2 regions of the Nocardia sp. A7 genome follow, and region 2 is predicted to be linked to the other one. Evidence: riboswitches for the same ligand, from Rfam matches in the RefSeq annotation. Region 2 holds a riboswitch; the other holds the start of a gene.

Region 1 (10,222 bases), on a different contig from region 2:
CCGCCAACGGCTACAACTTCTGGGTAGCCGGCAACAAAACCATCGCCGACGCGGGCAAATCCGCCGCCCTGACCGACTTCTTCCAGCGCTACGCCGCCGCAACCAAATGGTCATCGGACAACCTCGACACCTGGTCGACCAAGTACGCCGAACTGACCCAGATCAGCGTCGACGCCTCCCGCACCACCTGGACCCGCTCGATCAAGGAGCCGATCAAGCTTTCCGACCAGGTCATCGCCTCCGAGCAGGAGATCGCCGACGCCTTCACCAAGGCCAAGGCAATTCCCGGCAAGGTCGACTTCAAGTCCTACGTCGACACCCGGTTCGACAAGGGGTAGGTGCCGGGGGCGGGACACATCAGGGTTACCCGGCCCGGGCGGGGTGTTTGGGTAGGTTCAGGGGTGGATCGCGTGCTACTGATCCGGATACCGGTTATGACCAGGAATCGGACGGTGAGGTGGCGCGGTGGGTGAGACGACGCAGACGTACGGCGCGATCAGGTGGGCCATGCTCGGGGTCCTGTGCGCCAGTCTGTTGCTGGTGGCGATGGACGCCACGATTCTCAATGTGGCGTTGCCGTCGCTGATCGACGATCTCCAGGTCGGGCCGCTGGAACAGCTGTGGATCATCGACATCTACGGGCTCGTGCTCGGCGGGTTGCTCATCACCACCGGTGCGCTCGGTGACCGGGTGGGGCGAAAGTTGTTGTTCCTCGGCGCGGTCGCGCTCGGCTTCCTGCTGCTGGCGGTGAGCCCGGAACCCACCACCTATCCGGTGGTCGCGCTGGTTCTGGTGTCCTCGAGCCACGCCTTCGATGTCGCGCTCACCACCACGTCCTACATCTCGGCCGTGGTGGTCGCGGTGGTGGCCGTCGGAACGGTCTGGCTGGTCCCCAGGGGGTTCCGCGTCACCGGCGGCCATTGATCCTTGACGCAACCCGAAGGTTGCAATACTCTGAATGGCAACCAATCGGTTGCAAAATAGAGGAGGCGTCATGGGATTCCCTGATCAGATCGTGCGGACTGTCGAGCTCGCGCACCCGCCGGAGAAGGTGTGGGCGGCGCTGACGACGGCCGAGGGGCTCGGGAGTTGGTTCGGAAATGCCGCCACTATCGATCTGCGGCCCGGGGGCGCGGCGCGGATGACGTGGAACGAGGGCGAGCAAGTCGCGAATATGCGGGTGGAGCGGGTCGAAGAGCCGACGGTGTTCGGCTATACCTGGCCGATCAACGGGCTGCCCGACGAGGATCCGCGACGCACCTATGTGGAGTTCACGCTCGAGCCGGTCGGCGCTGGGACGCGGCTGACCGTGGTCGAGACCGGTTTCGCGCAGCTGTCCGAAGACGCCTACAAGGAGGCGTTCGAGGGCAATATCGGTGGCTGGAAGAGCGAACTGGGTGAGCTGGTCGAGTACCTCGATGCGGCCTGAGTTAGAGGCTACAGCCGAACGGGTCTTCGTCGCGCTGGCTGATCCGAGCAGGCGAGCGGTGCTGGCCGCCCTCGCCGCCGACGGGCCCGCCACCGCGACAGACCTCGCCGATCGCCTGCCCATCACCCGACAGGCGATCGCGAAACACCTTGTCCTGCTGTCAGATGCGGGTCTGGTGATCGCGGAACCGGGGGAGCGGCGCAGAGTGCGCTACCGCCTCGACTCCGCCCCCATGCAAGTGGCCCAGCAGTTCCTGGCCGCCATGGCCCGCGACTGGGACGGTCCATTCGACGCCCTCCGAAGACATCTGGATGGCTGAACCGAAGGAAAAGCAATGAGCGACAACAACTTCACCGCGACCACCAACGTCGACGCCACGCCCGCGGAGGCGTTCGCGGCGATCAACAATGTTCGCGGCTGGTGGAACGAAACGATCGAAGGCACCACGGGCACCGTGGGCGACAGCTACCGCTTCGAGGTCCCTGGCGCGCATCGCTGCACGATGACCACCACCGAGTCGATCCCCGGCAAGCGTCTGGTCTGGCACGTCACCGACAGCCACATCTCCTTCATCGAAGACACCGCCGAATGGGAGGACACCGACGTGGTTTTCGACATCGTCGAACGCGACGGTGGCACCGAAATCCGTTTCACCCATGTGGGTTTGCGCCCGGCCGACGAATGCTACGAGGTGTGCGCCAATGCCTGGGGCGGCTACATCACCAAGAGCCTGCACGATCTGATCACCACCGGCACCGGTGACCCGTTCCGCACCGACAGCACCTTCGATTCCGAACTGCTCAAGCACGGCAACACCGACCTGGTGAAGCCGCGTCCCTAGCGCGGTGCCAGCAGCAGCGTCTGGGTGCTGCGGCCCAGTGGCCCGGTCTCGTCGAAGAGCGCCGATTCGGCGAGGCCGATGCCGTGCGGTTGCGGATGGGTGACCGCGTCCAGGCACACCCATTCGCCGACCGGCTGTCGGTGCAGGGTGACAGTCAGGTCGGTATTGATGAACAGGTATTTCGACCAATCTAGGACGGCACTCACACCGTTGCCGGAATCAGCGGCGGCGAGTGCGCGCTCGAGCGGGCTCGGGGTGGTGCCTGCCACGATCGGATACTTCAACCGAATCCAGCAGACCGCGGGACCCGGCTCACCGAAAGACCCGGTAGCGAAGCGATATTCGATGCCGGTGTGGAATCCGATCTCGTGATCGGTCGGGAACGACGACGGCTCCGACGCGGTGGGCAGCGGCCGATTACCGGTGGGCAGGAACTCCGTTGGCAGGTCGAGCGCGGGCTCGGCCAGCTTGAGCCGCCACGCCGTGGCCTGCATCACCGGCCCACGCTCCGACGACAACGTCGCCTCGACCAGTTCGACACTGCGCCCTGACCGCACCACCTTCGCCCGCGCGGTCAGCGGAGCCAGCGGCACCGGCCCCAGAATCTCGACGGCGACCCGCCCGACCTGAAATCCCGGCCGCGGCTCGCACCGCTCGATCACGTGCCCGAGCAGCGCCGAGGGCGGTCCCGCGTGTTGGGCGTCCGGCGACCACGGGCCGCGCGTCAGCTCGGTCGAGATGTACCGATTCGGGTCGGCGGGGTCGGTGAGATAGAAGGCATCGGACACCTCGCCGACGTTACCCCGACCTGCTCGCTGCCCGCCCGGTCGGCCCGGGCGGGCAGCACCGGGTCAGACGACCGGCAGATATACCTTGTTGCCCTGGTCGGCGAACTCGGCGGACTTCGCCGCCATGCCGGCCTCGATGGCGGCCACATCGGTCAGGCCCTGTTTCTCCGCGTACTCGCGGACATCGGCGGAGATGCGCATCGAGCAGAACTTCGGACCGCACATCGAGCAGAAGTGGGCGGTCTTGGCGGGTTCGGCGGGCATGGTTTCGTCGTGGTACTCGCGGGCCGTGTCCGGGTCGAGCGAGAGCGCGAACTGGTCGTGCCAGCGGAATTCGAAACGGGCCTTGGACAATTCGTTGTCGCGGTCCTGGGCGTGCGGGTGTCCCTTGGCGAGGTCGGCGGCGTGGGCGGCGATCTTGTAGGTGATCACGCCGACCTTGACGTCGTCGCGGTTGGGCAAGCCGAGGTGCTCCTTGGGGGTGACGTAGCAGAGCATCGCGGTGCCCGCCTTGGCGATGATCGCGGCGCCGATGGCCGAGGTGATGTGGTCGTAGGCGGGCGCGATATCGGTGGCCAACGGCCCGAGGGTGTAGAACGGCGCCTCGTCGCACAGCTCTTCCTCGAGACGCACGTTCTCGACGATCTTGTGCATCGGCACGTGACCGGGGCCTTCGATCATCACCTGCACGCCATAGGATTTCGCGATCTTGGTGAGCTCGCCCAGGGTTCGGAGTTCGGCGAACTGGGCCTCGTCGTTGGCGTCGGCGATGGACCCGGGACGCAGGCCGTCGCCGAGGGAGAAGGTCACGTCGTACTTCGCGAGAATCTCGCACAGTTCCCGGAAGTGCGTGTACAGGAACGATTCCTGGTGATGCGCCAAACACCAAGCGGCCATGATGGATCCGCCGCGCGAGACGATGCCGGTGACGCGCTTGGCGGTGAGCGGGATATAGCGCAGCAGCACGCCCGCGTGCACGGTCATGTAGTCGACACCCTGCTCGCACTGCTCGATCACGGTGTCGCGGTACATCTCCCAGGTGAGCTGGGTGGGATCACCGTTCACCTTCTCGAGCGCCTGGTAGATCGGGACGGTGCCGATCGGGACCGGCGAATTGCGCAGAATCCACTCACGGGTCTCGTGGATGTTCTTGCCGGTGGACAGGTCCATGATGGTGTCGGCACCCCAGCGGGCCGCCCACACCATCTTCTCGACCTCTTCGGCGATCGACGACGACACCGCCGAGTTGCCGATATTGGCATTGATCTTGACCAGGAACTTCTTGCCGATGATGGTCGGCTCGAGCTCCGGGTGGTGGTGGTTGGCCGGAATCACCGCACGACCGAGCGCGACCTCGTCGCGCACCAGCTCGGGCGAGACACCCTCGCGGGCGGCGATGAATCGCATCTCGGGGGTGATGATGCCCTGGCGAGCCCAGTGCAGTTGAGTACGCGGGCCTTCGACGGTGGGCCTGTCCCATTCGTCGCGCAGTTTCGGCAGGCCGGTTTCGAGGTCGATCACCGCGTTGTCGTCGGTGTACGGGCCGCTGGTGTCGAAGACATCGAAGTGGTCGCCGTTGGTGAGATTGATGCGGCGAACCGGGATGCGCAGGCCGTCAACCTCCTGGTAGTGCTTGACGCTGCCCCGGATCGGACCGGTGGTGACGGTGTCGACCGTCCCGTCAGAAGACGTGCTCGAGCCCATGATTGTTTCTCCCTACGCCGGCATTACCCGGTCAGGTTCATACGGTCGACGGCCCTGACGCCCGATTGGGCTAGCCGTCCTCTCAGCCCGCTGGTGCGAGCCCCCGTTCGTGTGAATTGCCCCGCCGACGTTACCCGCAGGTGTTCGCGACCCGCCCGGGGATGGACCGGACGGATCGCGCGCCAGGCTCGTTACACCGACGCCGAGTCGAGCTGTTTCGGCGCGTCATGGGTGGTGTCCTCGGCTTCATCGAGCCCGAACTTGTTGTGCAGCATCGCGAGTGGCTTCGGTGCCCACCAGTTCCAGGTGCCCATCATCCGCATGAGCGCCGGTGCGAGCAGGCCGCGGATGACCGTCGCGTCGCTGATCACCGCGAGTGCGCACCCGAGGCCGAACAGCTTCATCATCGACACACCGGAGGTGGCGACGCCGAGGAACACGATGCTCATCAGCAAGGCGGCGGCGGTGAAGATGCGCCCGGTGCGGGCCACGCCCATCGCGACGGCCTCGGTATTGCCCTCGGTGGTCTTCGGCCCGGCCAGCCATTCCTCGCGGATCCGGGAGAGCAGGAAGACCTCGTAGTCCATGGACGCACCGAAGGCCAGGCTGAACATCAGGATCGGCATGGCCAGGTTGAGGGTGCCGGTGGCGGTGAAGCCGAGCAGCCCCGACAGGTGGCCTTCCTGGAAGATCCACACCATCGCGCCGAACGTCGCCGCCAGCGACAGGATGTTGAGGATCAGTGCCTTGATCGGCAACACCACGCTGCCGGTGAACAGGAACAGCAGCACCAGCGTGGTGAGCGCGATCAGCGCGCCCGCCAGTGGCAGTTTGCCGGTGATCGCGTTCACCGAGTCCTGGTTGAGTGCGGCCGGGCCGGTGATCAGGGCTTTCGATGGGGCGGCAACGGCGCGCAAGGTGTCGAGTTGGGTGCCGCCCGCGTCGGAGTAGGGGTCGAGTGAGGTGGCGACCGACAGGTAGGCGCCGTGCTGCGCGTCCGTCATCTCGGGCACGCCCGCGGCCACCCGCATCCCGTTGCGGTACACCGCCGCGCTGCTGAGCACGGCAGGCACGTCGGGCACCTTGGACAGATCGCGCGCGTAGGTATCGAGCTCTGCTGCGCTGCCACGGAATTCGGGCAGCACAATGGTCGCGCTCGAGGCGAGGTCGGCGTCGAACTCGGTACGCAGGATGTCGCCGACTTCGCGACTGGCGACGCCGGTGGGCAGCGACCGGTCGTCGGGGTAGCCGAACTGGACCCCGAGGAACGGCGAACCGAGCAGCAGCAGGAACGCGGTGGTGGCCAGCGCGATCGACATCGGCCGTTTCATCACCGCGACGACGAGGCGGTACCAGAACGTCTGGCGCGGTTGTTTTTCCGTCCGCGGAGCCAGCCGGAACAGTCGCCGCATCGGTGCGCGCAGGTCGCCCGCGTCGATGCGGTGGCCGACCAGGATGAGCAGCGCGGGCAGCACGATCACCGCGGCGGCCGCGGCGGCGGCGACCACGGCGATGCCCGCGTAGGCGAACGACTTGAAGAAGTACTGCGGGAACACCAGCAGCGCCGACAGCGAGAGCGCGACGACAAGTGCCGAGTACACGACCGTGCGACCGGCGGTCTGGATCGCGCGGGTCACCGCGGCCGTCGGCGTGGCGCCCCCGGTCAATTCCTCGCGATACCGGCTGACGATGAACAGGCTGTAGTCGATCGCCAACGCCAGTCCGAGTGCCGTGGTCATGTTCAGCGCGAAGATCGACACATCGGTCAGGGCGGTGAGCACGCGCAGAATGCCCAGCGACGCCGCGATGGCGAACAGCCCGATCGCGATCGGCAGCGCGGCGGCCATGAGACTGCCGAACACCAGGGCGAGCAACAGACCGGTGATCGGGATCGCGATCGCCTCGGCGATGATCAGATCCTTGCTGATCTGGGTGTTGATATCGGCGAACGAAGCGGCCAGCCCGCCGGCCTTGACAGTGACCGGACCGCTCTCGACCTGCAGTTCCTCGCTCAGCATCGCCGCCCGAACGGGCAGCTCGGCATCGTCGCCCTCGATACTGGCCAGGATCAGCGCGTGCTTGCCGTCCTTGCTGAGCATCGCCTGTTTGAGGTCGGGCCGCGCGGTCCAGTACGACTGCACGCCGCTGACGATCTCGGGATGTGCGTCGAGGACGGCGATCGCATGGTCGGCCGCCGAGCGCGCGGCACCGGAGTCGGCCACGTCCTCGGTGGAGATCGTCAGGATGTAATTGGGCTCGCTGCCAGGGAAATGGTCGCTGAGATATTGGCTGGCCTGCACCGAATCGAGATCATCGGTGACGAATCCGCCCGATTTCATGTGCGAGTTCACCGTGGCGCCGATCGCGCCACACAGGACCATCAGTAACAGCGCGACCGCGACCACCCACCGTGGTCGGGCAACGGCGGTGCGGGCGATTCTCGTCAACATCGTCGGGCCTTTTGTCGGGAACTGCTGGAAACGTTCGAACCGTCACCGTATCCCGCGCCCGAATCTGCCCGATACCGCCTCGGGGCGGAGATGGATCGAGTACCATTTCCGCCCCTGGGTGGACGCTACCGCGGACCCGCTGTGGTTGACCCGTGCGCGGGCAGGATTCGTCCGCTGACCCTCCCGAGGCCGATCGGTCTCCCGTCCGTACCGGGGGCGGTGGCCGTGATCGTCACCTCGTCGCCGTCGGCAAGGAATGTGCGCTGCTGATCGTCCACGGTGATGGGTTGCGTTCCACCCCAGGACAGTTCGATGAAGGAGCCGCGTTGAGTCGGCTCGGGGCCGGAGATGGTGCCGGAGGCGTAGAGGTCGCCGGGGCGGATCGAGGCGCCGTTCGCGGTGAGGTGGGCCAACATCTGAGCGGGGGACCAGTACATCCGTGCGTAGGGCGGGCGGGCGACGACCTCGCCGTTCCAGGCGACGGACAGGTCGATGTCGAGGCCGAAGTCGCCGACGCCGCGCAGGTACGGGAGGGGTTCGGGGTCCTGTGTCGGCAGCGGTACGCGGGCCTCGGTCAGCGCGGCAAGCGGCGTGATCCAGGCCGAGATCGAGGTGGCGAAGGACTTACCGAGGAACGGGCCGAGTGGTTGGTACTCCCACGCTTGGATATCGCGCGCCGACCAGTCGTTGACCAGGGCGACACCGAAAACATGCTCGGTGAATTCGTCGATGGTGACCGGTGCGCCGAGGACGGACCCGGTGCCGATGACGAAGCCCAGTTCGGCCTCGATATCCAGCCGCTCGGACGGACCGAAATCTGTTGTGCCGGAACCTGTTCGGCGTTGTCCTCGGGGCCGGATGATCGGCGTATCCGACACGACGACGGTGCCTGCCCGGCCGTGATAACCCACCGGCAGATGCCGCCAATTCGGCAGCAGCGGTGCACTGTCCGGACGGAAGAGTCTGCCGAGATTGGTGGCGTGGTCGATGCTGGCGTAGAAATCGACGTAGTCGCCGATCCGCACCGGCAGCGCCATGCGCACCGAAGACACGGGATACACGGCATCGACCGGCAGCGCGGTATCGGCGAACGCGCGCAATCTTTCGCGGACCTCGCGCCAACGGCTGGGACCCTGCGCGAGAAAGGCATTCATCTCGGGTCGCGCGAACACCGAATCATTCAGTAGCGCAGCCAGATCGAGCACCGTATCGCCCAACCGGCAACCGACTCGGAAATCGCCGTCGGGCGGTGCGAAAACACCGTAGGGCATATTCTCCGGCCCGAACAGCGAGTCCGCGGGTACCTCGACGCGCAACCGCTCCGCGTCGCTCATGCCACTCATCCGAGCCCCGGCCCACGACCTGACCACGTCCACGCATAGGCGGGATCCTCACAGGCCAGCGCCCCTTCGCCGAGCTGTAGCGGCCGGAACGTATCCACCATCACGGCCAGTTCGTCGAAGAAGTCCGCCCCGATGCTGCGTTCGTAAGCGCCCGGCTGTGGGCCGTGCGCATAACCACCAGGGTGCACCGACACCGAACCCTGGGTGATGCCGGACCCCCTGCGCGCCTCATAGTTTCCGCCGCAATAGAACATGATCTCGTCGGAATCCACATTCGAGTGGTAGTACGGCACGGGAATCGACAGTGGGTGATAGTCGACCTTGCGCGGCACGAAATTGCAGATGACGAAATTGGTGGCCTCGAAGGCCTGATGCACCGGCGGTGGCTGATGCACGCGGCCGGTGATCGGTTCGAAATCGGCGATATTGAAGGTGTACGGGTACAGGCAGCCGTCCCAGCCGACGACATCGAACGGATGCGTCGCGTACGTCATCCTGGTGCCGATCACCTCGTTGCCCGCGCGATGCTTGACCAGCACCTCCACGTCGGTCTCCTCGACGAGCAGCAATTCGAGTGGGCCGTACAGATCTCGCTCGCAGTACGGCGAATTCTCCAGCAGCTGACCGAATTTCGACAGATAGCGCTTCGGCGGGGTGATGTGACTCGACGCCTCGATCACATACGCGCGCAACGGTTCCTCGCCCATCGGCAGCCAGCGGTGGGTCGTCGCCCGCGGCATGAGAACCTGGTCGCCTCGGCGTACCGGCAGGATCCCGAAGACGCTTTCCACCACGGCCGCACCGGATTCCACGTACACCAGTTCGTCGCCGATGGCATTGCGGTACAGCGGGGACGCGCCCTTGGCGACCACGTACGAGATCCGCACATCGGCATTGGCCAGCAGCAGCCTGCGCCCGGTGACCGGGTCGGTCGCCACCGCCGTATCGCCGGGGAACAGCAGGGGCAGCCGCAGATGCCGGTGGTGCAGTGGATGATTCGGCGTCAAGGTCTGGTCGGGCAGCTCCCAGACGGTCGCGTCGACGATCGCAGGCGGCAGGGCGCGGTGATAGAGCAGCGAGGAGTCCCCGGAGAAGCCCTCCTCGCCCATCAGCTCTTCGTAACAGAGGTTGCCCCGCTCATCCCGATGCTGCGTATGCCGCTTCGGCGGCACCGCACCAACCCGGCGATAGAACATCGGCTGAACCTCCCGCTACGTCGCAGGCTGAAATTTCTCCCTCCAACGTAACCGAGAACGCGCGGAAAATCCGTCAGAATTCCGCGATCACCGGAGCATGATCGCTGGCGCCCTTGCCCTTGCGTTCCTCGCGGTCCACCGACGCGTCCTTGATCTGGTCGGCGAGGGCGGGGGAGGCGAGGATGAAGTCGATGCGCATGCCCTCCTTGCGGGGGAAACGCAGCTGGGTGTAGTCCCAATAGGTGTAGACGCCGGGGCCGGGGGCGAACGGGCGCATCACATCGCGGAAGCCGAGGTCGAGCACGGCCTGGAAGGCCTCGCGTTCGGGCGCTGAGGTGTGGGTCTTGCCGATGAACAGTTCCGGCGCCCAGACATCGTCGTCGGTGGGGGCGATATTCCAGTCGCCGACCAGCGCGATCTTCGCCTCGGGGTCCTCGGCCAGCCAGCCAGCCGCCTTCGCGTGCAAGGTTG
Region 2 (10,222 bases):
GGAACTCGTCGGCAAGATCGCGGTCGGCATCCTCATCGGCGGGATCGTCGGGAACGTGCTCGGTCGTGGCTTGTTCCGATTCCCGATCAAGGACGCACGACTTGCCGACCGCGGGGAACCGATCGTCGCCTTGGCCGCGGTGTTCGCGGTGTACGGGCTCACCGAACTCGTCGGCGGCTACGGATTTCTCGCCGTGTTCGTGTGCGCGATCGCTGTGCGCCGTATCGAGCGCGACAGCGAATACCACGAACAGATGCACACGCTGGTCGAACAGCTCGAACATGTCCTCACCCTGGTCGTTCTACTGCTGCTCGGTGCGGCCCTCACCACGGGTCTGCTGGCCGCTCTTTCCTGGCAGGGAGTCGCGGTCGGCGTGCTCCTGGTCTTCGTCGTTCGGCCTGTCGCGGGGTGGCTCGCGCTGCTGCGATATGACGTGATGGAGCCCAAGGAGCGCGTTATCACGGCCTTGTTCGGTGTCCGTGGAATCGGTTCGATCTACTACCTCGCGTACGGGCTGACCCAGGCAGACCTCAGCGCGGAGGCCGGTGCGTTATGGGCGATCGTGGCGTTCACGATCGTGCTGTCCGTGATCGTGCACGGCGTCAGCGCGGGCTGGGTGATGCAATACCTGGAGAACGCACGGGCAGGCGGGCGTCGAACCGGTCGGATCCAGCCTTCCTGAACGTGGACCACACCTACCGCTGTTCGGTGAAGGCCCGACGCGACTCCTCGTGCAGGATCGCGAGGAGTTCCTCTTCCAGCGCGACGAATTCGGGGGCGGTGATCGTGGACAACTCGCGCGGCCTCGGCAGGTCGATGCGCAGTTCGTGGCGGACGGTGGCCGGGCGCGCCGACAGGACGAGCACGCGGTCCGACAGATACACCGCCTCACGGACATCATGGGTGATCATCAGCACCATCCAGCGGTAGCGCTGCCAGACCTCCTGCAACCACGACTGCATCTCGGTACGGGTCAGTGAGTCGAGCGCGCCGAAGGGTTCGTCGAGCAGCAGCAGTTCGCGCTCCTGGACCACGGTCCGCAGCAGGGCGGCCCGCTGTCGCATCCCGCCCGACAGTTGGGACGGTCGGGCGTCCTCGAAACCGGACAGGCCGAACACCGGGAACAGTTCGCGCGCGCGGCGCCGGGCCTCGGTTTTCGGGACTCCCTGCACGCGCAAACCGAGGATGGTGTTGTCGAGGACGGTTCGCCAGGGGAACAGCAGGTCCTTCTGCGGCATGTAGGCGCAGTGCGATGCGGTGTCCTCACCGTCGGTAGCGCGGAAGCCGACGCTGCCGGAGTCGGGGGAGTCGAGTCCTGCCAGCATGTTGAACACGGTGCTCTTGCCGCAACCACTCGGCCCGATGACGGTGACGAACTCACCCGATCGGACCGTGAACGAAACCCCGCCGAGCACCGCGAGATCAGGGCTGCCCCGACCGGGCTGCGGAAACGACTTGGTGAGCTGGTCGACGACGATGCGGTCGCCCCCGGCGTCAGTCATGTCGGCTCCTGCTCTCTGCTCGCGACCAGGGCGCGACGAGGCGTTCGATCGCGAACGTCGACAGGTAGAGGGTGATGCTCAGCAGTGCCGTGACCAGCACCGCGGCCAACACCAGGTCGGTGCGGAACGAATTCTTCTGCAGGCTCATATAGATGCCGAGACCGACGCTCGCGCCGACGTACTCGGCGAACACCGCGCCGACAACCGCGTAGGTGATGCCGATCCGCAGCGCCGTGAAGAACCGCGGCAGCGCGGACGGCAATCGCACATAACGGAACACCTGCAGCCGGGAGGCGCCCATGCTGCGCAGCAGCGCGCCCGCGTCACGGTCGGCCGCGGCGAATCCCTCGATCAGGCCGATGGCCATCGGGAAGAAGGTGACCAGCGCGACCACCAAGATCTTCGGCAGCAGCCCGAACCCGAACCAGATGATCATCAACGGTGCGATCGCGACGATCGGCACGGTCTGCGACGCGACGAACAGCGGCACCAACGCACGCCGCAGCCACGGCGAGAAGTCGACGACCACCGCCAGCACCCACGCCAGACTCAGCGACACCGCGAACCCGACCAGTGTCACCTGCAGGGTGGCGGCCGCATGCGAACCGATCTCGTCGCGGTGCGCCCAACCCTGCTGGACGACCCGCAGCGGTGACGGCAGCACCTGCGGACGGACACCACTGCTCGTGACATAGACCTGCCAGATCGCGACGAGCGCCGCCACCGTGACGAAAGGCGGCACCGCCCACCGGATTCCCGCCCAGCCAGCCGTCCCGCCGTCGTCACCGGTGGGGACCAGCGGTGACGCGGCTACGGACAGCTCACGGGTTGGCGAGGTACTCATCGGTGAAATATGTCGACCAGTCGGGTTCGGTGGTCAGCGGCTTCCCGTCGGGGCCGGTCAGCAGACCACCCCGGTACAGGAAGCTGGAATTCGCCGACCACTGCTCCACCGTCTGGGTGCCCACCTTGCCCCCGGCGTCCTTCATGAACTGGTCGGCCAGCATGCGCTGGCTCTCGAAGACCAGCGCCTCGTCGTTGAACGCGCCCGGATTGGCGTCGAGGAGATCCTGGGCCGCCGCGTCCGGATTGTCCGCGGCGAACTGGTAGCCGCGTTGCAGCGCCTGCACGAATTTCGCGGCGCGGTCCGGGTTCTCGGCCAGCCAGCCCTCGTTGGCGTCGATCACGATCGCGTAGGAGTCAGGGAAACCGAAGTCGGTGTAGCGGAAGTACCGCATCGGGGTGCCGTGGTGTTGCGCCTCGATCCCTTCCCACGCCAGATACGAGACGGTGAAGTCCGCCTTGCCGGAGTAGACCGCTTCGTACGCCGACGAACCCAGCATCACCGAGGTGAAATCGCCGGTGCCACCGTCGTTGCGGATGACCTGCTGTAGTGCTTCCCGCTCGCCCGGATCGCCGAAACCGGCGTAGGTCTTGCCGTCGAGGTCCTTCGGCCTCGCGAGATCGGCGCGGTCGGCACGCACCCCGATGCCCGTGGCCCAGTGCTGTAGCGGGGCGAGTACCGACTTGACCCGCGCACCCGACGCGCGGGCGAAGGTCGACGAATTGTGGGTACTGATCCCGAATTCCGCGTTTCCGGCATCGATCATCGTGTCGACCGAGGTGTTGTTGTACGGCAGAACCTGCACATCCAGACCGGCGTCGGCGAAGTAGCCGCGCTGCAACGCGACGTAGAGCCCGGTGTGGTTGGTATTCGGCGTCCAGTCAAGTGCGAACCGGATGGTGTGATCGGAGTCGCCGCCCGAACCGCAGGCGGTGACCAGCGACAGCGTGGCGACGGTGGTGGCCAGGACCGCGAGCGCGCGGCGAAGACGCCCGCTCATGCGGCAGGCCAGGGCTGCGGATGCAGGGCGGTGTCCCAGAACATCAACTCGTAGCGCACGGCGAGGATGAATGCCTGCTCCATCGCCGCCCGCTCCTGCTCGCTCGCCGACTCGGCAGCGGCATCGACAAGGGCTCGAGCCGTGGCCGCGGACTGCTGGAACTCCGCCGCGCCGTAGGTGGTGACCCACTGGGCGTACGGGTGGGCGGGGTCGGCGGCGATCACCTTGGCGGCGCTCTCGGCCAGGTCGCGGCCCACTTCGGCATAGATCCAGAAACAGGGCAGCGCGGCCGCCGCGGCGACGGCGTAGGACTCGGTCGCGGCGGCGGCGATCAGATAGGAGACGTAGGCCAGGCAGGTCTGCGAATGCTCCGGCTCGCCCTGCCGCGGGGGCAGCGCGCCACCGGTGAGCAGCTGATCGTGCATGGCCGACTCGACAGCGGCGGCATTCGCGGACGAGGTCGCCCAGAAGGCCGCGGTCCGCGGGTCCGGCGACTTGGCGGCGAGCATCGCCAGCGCCTTCGCATACCCGGTGAGATAGAGCGAATCCTGCTCGATGTAGGTGCGGAACACCTCGAGCGGCAAAGTGCCCGCACCGAGGTGGCGCAGGAATTCCAGGTCGTCGATCGCACTGCGCAGGACTTTGGTCCGGTCCCAGAGGCGATCGGTGAACAGGCCTGTATTCGTGGTGTGGACGTGCAACACCGTGACATCCCTTCGTCAGCATTACCTGAACAGGTTCATCGGGTCTGTTCTCAGCCTCGCGGTCGCGAGACACCCCGTGTCAGAACTCGACCGACACTAGCAGCGACCACCGACACGCGGGCCACACCCGGTTCCTCGGGTAACGCCGGTCACGGTGGTAGCTGTTCGGCGCGAGCGCGGGATCAGGCGATCCCCAGGATGCTCTCGGGTGCCGGGGCGAAGGTCGACTCGACATGACGGACGAGGTCGTCCGAGGAGGCGGGCGAGGCGGCGTAGCCGAGGTAACCGTCGGGGCGGACGATGTAGGCCGCACCGGCCGCGCAGCGATATCGCCGGGCGAAGTCGCCGCCGCTGTCGCGGATGACCGGGAGGATCGTCGAGCCGAGGGTGGCCGTCGGGCTCGCGACGAGGTAGGTGTCGAGGTAGTCGTCGGTCAGTTTCCGCAGCAGCTCGACGTGGCGTTCCAGCTCGGTGAGAGTGGCGGTGTCACACGTGTTGTCGATGTAAAACGACGGCGCGGCGACCTCCGCGACAGCCAGCGCGAGCCTCCACGCGAGGTTTTGGGCGTCCTGGATACCGGTGTTCATGCCCTGGGCACCCGTGGGCGGGTGCTGCTCGGCGAAAGCCGCACCCTCGAACGTCAGTCCCAGCGTCTTGCGGACGGTGCTGTGCGCGCCGTCGCAGCCCACCAGATACCGCGCCCGCACCCGTGTGCTCGCCCTCGGGTCCGGCGAGCACGGCATCGACGCCGTCCTCGTCCTGGGTGAACCCGACGAGCCGGACCCCGCGCTCGACACGCGTACCCAGCGACTCCAGGTGTCGGCGCAGGATCCGCTCGGTCGCGTACTGGACCTGCGCCGACGATCAGCACATCGGTATCGAACATGCGATATCACCTGACCCTGGAAGCCCCCGCCTCATCGTGCGGCGCGGTGCCGAGGGCGACCCTTCCGCGTGTGCCCACCGCATCGACCATCGCCCGCATCGGGCGCTGGACGGAACCGACTCGCTCTCCGGCTCAGGCGACAGGTGGGTGTTTACGGGCGCCCATCGACTCGACCGCGAACAGCAGCACCACCGCGGCGATCACCGCGAGCACGAAGCCCCAGAAGTTGAGTTCGGTGATGGAGCCGACGCCGATGAGGCTGGCGATCACGCCGGCGATCAGGGCCGCGGCCATGCCGAGCACCAGGGTCATGCCCATGCTCATGTTCTCCTTGCCCGGTTTCAGCATCCTGGCGAGGACACCGACCACCGCGCCGATGATCAAGAATCCACAGATCTGAACAATCGCGTTCCACATCGCACGAACCTCCACGTAGTGCCGTTGGCCGGGGAGTGACACCGGCTGTGTTCGATCATTTCTCCCATTCGCCCGGAGAACCAGGTGTCGTGTCCTCGGCGTTGCCGAAGCGTGTCCGCGCCGACGTCAGATCACACTTCCACGCCTCGGGGCGGTGCCGTCGCCAGTTATTCGGGAGCCTGCCCCGGCTCCGGTAGCTCGGCGAAGAACTCGCGTAGTGCGGCCGTGACGCCGACGAGTACGCGGTGGGCCGCGGCCAGGTCGGCATCGGGGAGGGCGGCCAGGGCGGCCCGGGTGCGCGCACCGAGGGGGCCGAAAAATCCGGACGCGACGAACATGCCCTGGTCGGTATAGCTCAGATGGACTCGCCGACGATCCGTCGGGTCGGGTACGCGTTGGAGGTGTCCGGCTTCGATCATGCGCTCGACCAGGTAGGTGACGGCGGGCGCGGAGACACCCATCAACTTGCTCAGCTGGCCCGCGCTCAGCGGTGCGCCCTCGGCGTCGGCCGTCGCGACGTGCATCAGGGCACGGAAGTCGTTCGGGCGCAGGTCGTTCGAGCGCGCGAAGCCGTGACCGATCTGTTCGGAGACCGCGGTCAGGGCGCGGATGTCCCGGGAGATATCGGTCTCCAGCCCCGCCCGGTCGGTGGCAGGGTTGATGTCGTCACCCATGCGCGACCTCCTCTTCTCTGTTCGAGGAGCTTAGCTGCCGCAACCGTCGCGATTGCCTATTAGTTAAGTTTCTGAAATACTTTCGGCGTGATGCGAATGAGCGACGGAAACATCTGGGACCGGTTCGCCGGGCTGGTCACCGGACGGCGATCGTGGGCCGTACTGCTCGTCGTCGTCGCGGCCGCCATGGCCGTGATGGCACTGGCGGGGAGCAACGACAGCGCGGGCCAGGCTCCGGTGTCGTTGCCGCGATCGGCGGAATCCGCCTTGGCGGCCGAAGCCGCCGCACGGTTTCCCGATGCGGGAACCGCCACGGCGATCATGGTGGCGACGCGTGCCGACGGCGGCACACTGACACCAGCCGATCTCGCTGCACTGGACGCGGCGCTCCCCCGCGCGGGGGAGTCCTCGACCGACGACGCCAGGGTGATCGTCGCTCCCGACGGGCAGGCCGCGCTCGCCCAGATTCCGGTGTCCGACCAGCTCAACGGCTTCGCGCTCACCGACCGGATCGGCGAACTGCGCACCGCCGTCGCCACCGATCTCCCCGATACGCTGCGGGTGCAGATCACCGGCGGACCGGCTTTCGGCGCCGACATCGCCGACTCCTTCTCCGGCGCGAACGCGCTGCTGCTGATCGTCACCGCGATCGTGGTGATGGTCTTGCTCATCGTCACCTATCGCTCGCCGGTGTTGTGGCTGGTTCCGTTGACGGTGGTCGGTCTCGCCGACCGCGTGGCCTCCAGCGTCGGTACGTTGTTGGCCGAGCTCACCGGGCTCTCCTTCGACGGTTCGACCTCGGGTATCACCAGCGTTCTGGTTTTCGGGGCGGGGACGAATTACGCGCTGCTGTTGGTGTCGCGGTACCGCGACGAACTGCATCGCCACACCGACCATCGGGTGGCGTTGCGCGCCGCGGTGCGTCATGCCGCGCCCGCCATCGTCGCCAGCAATGTCACCGTTGTCCTGGCTCTGCTGACGCTGTTGCTCGCGGCGCTGCCCAACACCCGCAGCCTCGGCGCGTTCGCCGCGGCAGGGCTCGTGGTCGCGTTGATCTTCGTGCTCGCCGCGTTGCCGCCCGCGTTGGCGCTGTGCGGGCGGCGGATCTTCTGGCCGTTCGTGCCGAAGGCGGACGGTCGCGACGCGGCCGAGCAGGGTGTCTGGTCAGTCGTCGCGAAGCGGGTGGTTCGGCGCCCGGCCGTCGTCGCCGGGGCGGCCGCGGCGGTTCTGATCGTCTTCGCGACCGGGCTCGCGACCACCGACATCGGGCTGTCGCAGACCGAGCAGTTCCGCGTCGAAGCCGAGTCGGTCGACGGGCTCGAGACGATGGCCGAACACTTCCCGTCGGGCTCGTCGGACCCAGCCGTGGTGATCGCGCGGAGCGAGACGACCGCACCGATACAGTCGGCACTCGATGGCGTGCAGGGTATTTCGCGTGCCACGGCCACCGGTACCTCCGAAGACGGTTCGACACGGTGGTCGGTCGTGCTCGACGCGGCACCGGGCTCGGCGGAAGCGTTCACCACCATCGCGGCGACCAGGGACGCGGTCGGTGCGGTCCCCGACGCCGAGGCACTCGTCGGCGGGTCGGACGCCGAAGCGCTCGACATCCGCGACGCTGCCCGTCGAGACCAGGCGCTGGTCATTCCGCTGATCCTCGCCGTCGTGCTGCTGGTGTTGCTTGCTCTGCTGCGCGCGGTGCCTGCCGCCGTGCTGCTCGTCGGCGTCACGGTTCTCAGCGCGCTCGCCGCGCTCGGAGCGGGCAGCTGGATCAGCGGCGCCGTCTTCGGCTTCCCCGCACTGGACACGAACGTACCGCTGTTCGGCTTCCTGTTCCTGGTCGCGCTGGGTGTGGACTATACGATCTTCCTGGTCACCAGGGCGCGCGAGGAAGCGGGTGCGCACGGCACCGTCCAGGGGATGGTGCGCGCCGTCGCCTCGACCGGAGCCGTGATCACCAGCGCCGGTGTCGTCCTCGCCGCGGTGTTCTGTGTGCTCGGTGTGCTGCCGTTGATCACGCTGACCCAGTTGGGCATCGTGGTCGGAGTCGGCATCCTGCTGGATACGCTCGTGGTGCGCACGCTGGTCGTCCCCGCACTGTTCGCGTTGCTCGGCGACAAGGTGTGGTGGCCGGGAGCGCCGGCGAAAGCTACGGCGACGCCGCCGGCGTCGCGCGAAACAGCCGACGTCGGCTGATCGTCGCGCTGCCGACCTCGACCGGGTTGTCGTCCTTCGATGGGTGGTGCTGAGGGCCGGCGAGAATGTCGGCCCCCGGTGGCAGGATGCGGGGGTGGGTGATTACTTCGAACGAATTGTCGATCTCGATGTGGCCGCGGCGGACGCCGGAGCGGTTGCGGAGCGGATGGTCGAGTGGATGGTGTCGCGGGGGTGGCTGCTGCGGGAGACCTCGAGTGACGGCGTCTACAGCCTCCTTGCCGACGAAGGGTATGTGGCGGGCCCGGATTGGGCTCAGCTCACCCAGACATGGGGCGAGGATTGGATTCCCGGGCCGGTGGCCGTCATCGTCGGCAGGAATGCCCACCACGGCGGTCAGGGCGACATAGAGCCGGCTGCCGTGATCTGCCCGCACTGCCGGGCGAAGACCGTGATCATCGACTACCCGCAGGCATGGGAAGCCGATCCCGCTGTGTGGCAACCGTTCTCGGACGCGATCGACTCCTGGATCGAGTCCGGCGACGGCGCGGTCACCTGTGGCTCCTGCGCCACACCGAGTCCGATCATCGCCTGGCAATGGTGCGACGGTTTCGCTCTCGGCGCCCTCGCCTTCGACTTCTGGGGCTGGCCACCGCTCACCGACGAATTCCTCGCCGCCTTCACCGCCGAACTGGGCCACCGCACCGAGCACCTCACGGGCAAGTTCTGAATCGCGGCCCCCCTTCGTCGGCCCACCCACCGGTCACCGGTGCGACGCCGATCTCACCGGTGGGGAGTGGCCCTCGGTGAAAATTCCGCGCTCACTAGCATCGATACAACGCAAACATCGTTGAAAACTAGAGGACGTGTGTTGACTACCGAACAACTTGATCGCTGGAATGCTCAGGAAGCTGCGGCGGAGGCGATGATTCCGATCATCGGGACGCTGTATCGCAGCAAGGGTGTGACGATTCTGCTGCACAGCCGGTCGCTGGTGAACAAGTCGGTGATCAGCATTCTGCGCACGCATCGGTTCGCGCGCCAGATCGGCGGCGAAGAGCTGTCGGTGGACGAGACGTTGCCGTTTCTGCAGGTGATCAGCCGCTTGGATCTGGGGCCGTGCAAGATCGATCTGGGCCAGCTCGTGATGGCCTATCACGCCGACGATCGGGGACTGCCGGTCGAGGAGTTCACCACCTCGGTGCTGGCCGAGGTGAGCGACGGCAACAAGGCCGTGTCGCAGGGGCCCCGTGACGTGGTGCTCTACGGGTTCGGCCGGATCGGGCGGCTGGTCACCCGGCTGCTGATCGAGAAGGCCGGGTCGGGCAACGGGCTGAGCCTGCGCGCGGTGGTGGTGCGCAGAGGCGGCGACGACGACCTGGCCAAGCGGGCGTCGCTGCTGCGCCGCGATTCGGTGCACGGGCACTTCAACGGCACGATCAAGGTCGATACCGACAACGACACGATCACCGCGAACGGCAACGTCATCAAGTTCATCTACAGCGATGACCCGACGACGATCGACTACACCGCCTACGGCATCGACAACGCGATCCTGATCGACAACACCGGTCGCTGGCGTGATCGCGAGGGCCTGGAACAGCACCTGCGCCCCGGCATCGCGAAGGTCGTGCTCACCGCGCCGGGCAAGGGCGACGTGCCCAACATCGTGCACGGCGTGAACCACCGCGACCTCGACCTGTCGCAGCAGATCTTCTCCTGCGCCTCCTGCACGACCAACGCGATCGTGCCCCCGCTCAGGGCCATGGACGACGAATTCGGCATCGTGCGTGGGCACGTGGAGACGGTGCACTCGTTCACCAACGACCAGAACCTGCTCGACAACTACCACAAGGCCGACCGTCGCGGCCGCTCCGCGCCGTTCAACCTGGTGCTCACCGAGACGGGCGCCGCCTCCGCGGTGGCCAAGGCGATGCCGGACTTCAAGGCCAAGATCACCGGCAACTCGATCCGCGTGCCCACCCCGGACGTCTCCGTCGCGATCCTGAATCTGCAGCTGAAGCAGGACACGACCAAGGAA

Evidence for each region. A riboswitch is a leader RNA that binds a small molecule or an ion and turns the genes downstream of it on or off. The one in region 2 is predicted to bind thiamine pyrophosphate.
Region 1: another riboswitch for thiamine pyrophosphate. It lies ahead of thiC (phosphomethylpyrimidine synthase ThiC); the one in region 2 lies ahead of ACLJPD_RS11855 (TenA family protein).

What each region holds. Positions count from the first base shown of each region.
Region 1 covers NZ_JAJPWE010000001.1:1,720,018-1,730,239, reverse strand. Annotated here, with positions in the region: gene ACLJPD_RS07800 (ABC transporter substrate-binding protein) at 1-338, shown strand, start outside; gene ACLJPD_RS07795 (MFS transporter) at 466-924, shown strand; gene ACLJPD_RS07790 (SRPBCC domain-containing protein) at 995-1,429, shown strand; gene ACLJPD_RS07785 (ArsR/SmtB family transcription factor) at 1,419-1,748, shown strand; gene ACLJPD_RS07780 (SRPBCC family protein) at 1,764-2,270, shown strand; gene ACLJPD_RS07775 (thioesterase family protein) at 2,267-3,058, opposite strand; gene thiC (phosphomethylpyrimidine synthase ThiC) at 3,122-4,762, opposite strand; TPP riboswitch at 4,759-4,879, opposite strand; gene ACLJPD_RS07765 (MMPL family transporter) at 4,954-7,212, opposite strand; gene fahA (fumarylacetoacetase) at 7,338-8,546, opposite strand; gene ACLJPD_RS07755 (homogentisate 1,2-dioxygenase) at 8,552-9,751, opposite strand; gene ACLJPD_RS07750 (exodeoxyribonuclease III) at 9,825-10,222, opposite strand, start outside.
Region 2 covers NZ_JAJPWE010000002.1:86,964-97,185, forward strand. Annotated here, with positions in the region: gene ACLJPD_RS11835 (cation:proton antiporter) at 1-682, shown strand, start outside; gene ACLJPD_RS11840 (ABC transporter ATP-binding protein) at 696-1,502, opposite strand; gene ACLJPD_RS11845 (ABC transporter permease) at 1,495-2,346, opposite strand; gene ACLJPD_RS11850 (ABC transporter substrate-binding protein) at 2,324-3,346, opposite strand; gene ACLJPD_RS11855 (TenA family protein) at 3,343-4,050, opposite strand; TPP riboswitch at 4,041-4,137, opposite strand; partial or broken gene ACLJPD_RS11860 (FAD-dependent monooxygenase) at 4,563-4,899, opposite strand; gene ACLJPD_RS11865 (GlsB/YeaQ/YmgE family stress response membrane protein) at 5,069-5,353, opposite strand; gene ACLJPD_RS11870 (MarR family winged helix-turn-helix transcriptional regulator) at 5,521-6,027, opposite strand; gene ACLJPD_RS11875 (MMPL family transporter) at 6,124-8,223, shown strand; gene ACLJPD_RS11880 (hypothetical protein) at 8,318-8,911, shown strand; gene ACLJPD_RS11885 (glyceraldehyde-3-phosphate dehydrogenase) at 9,107-10,222, shown strand, end outside.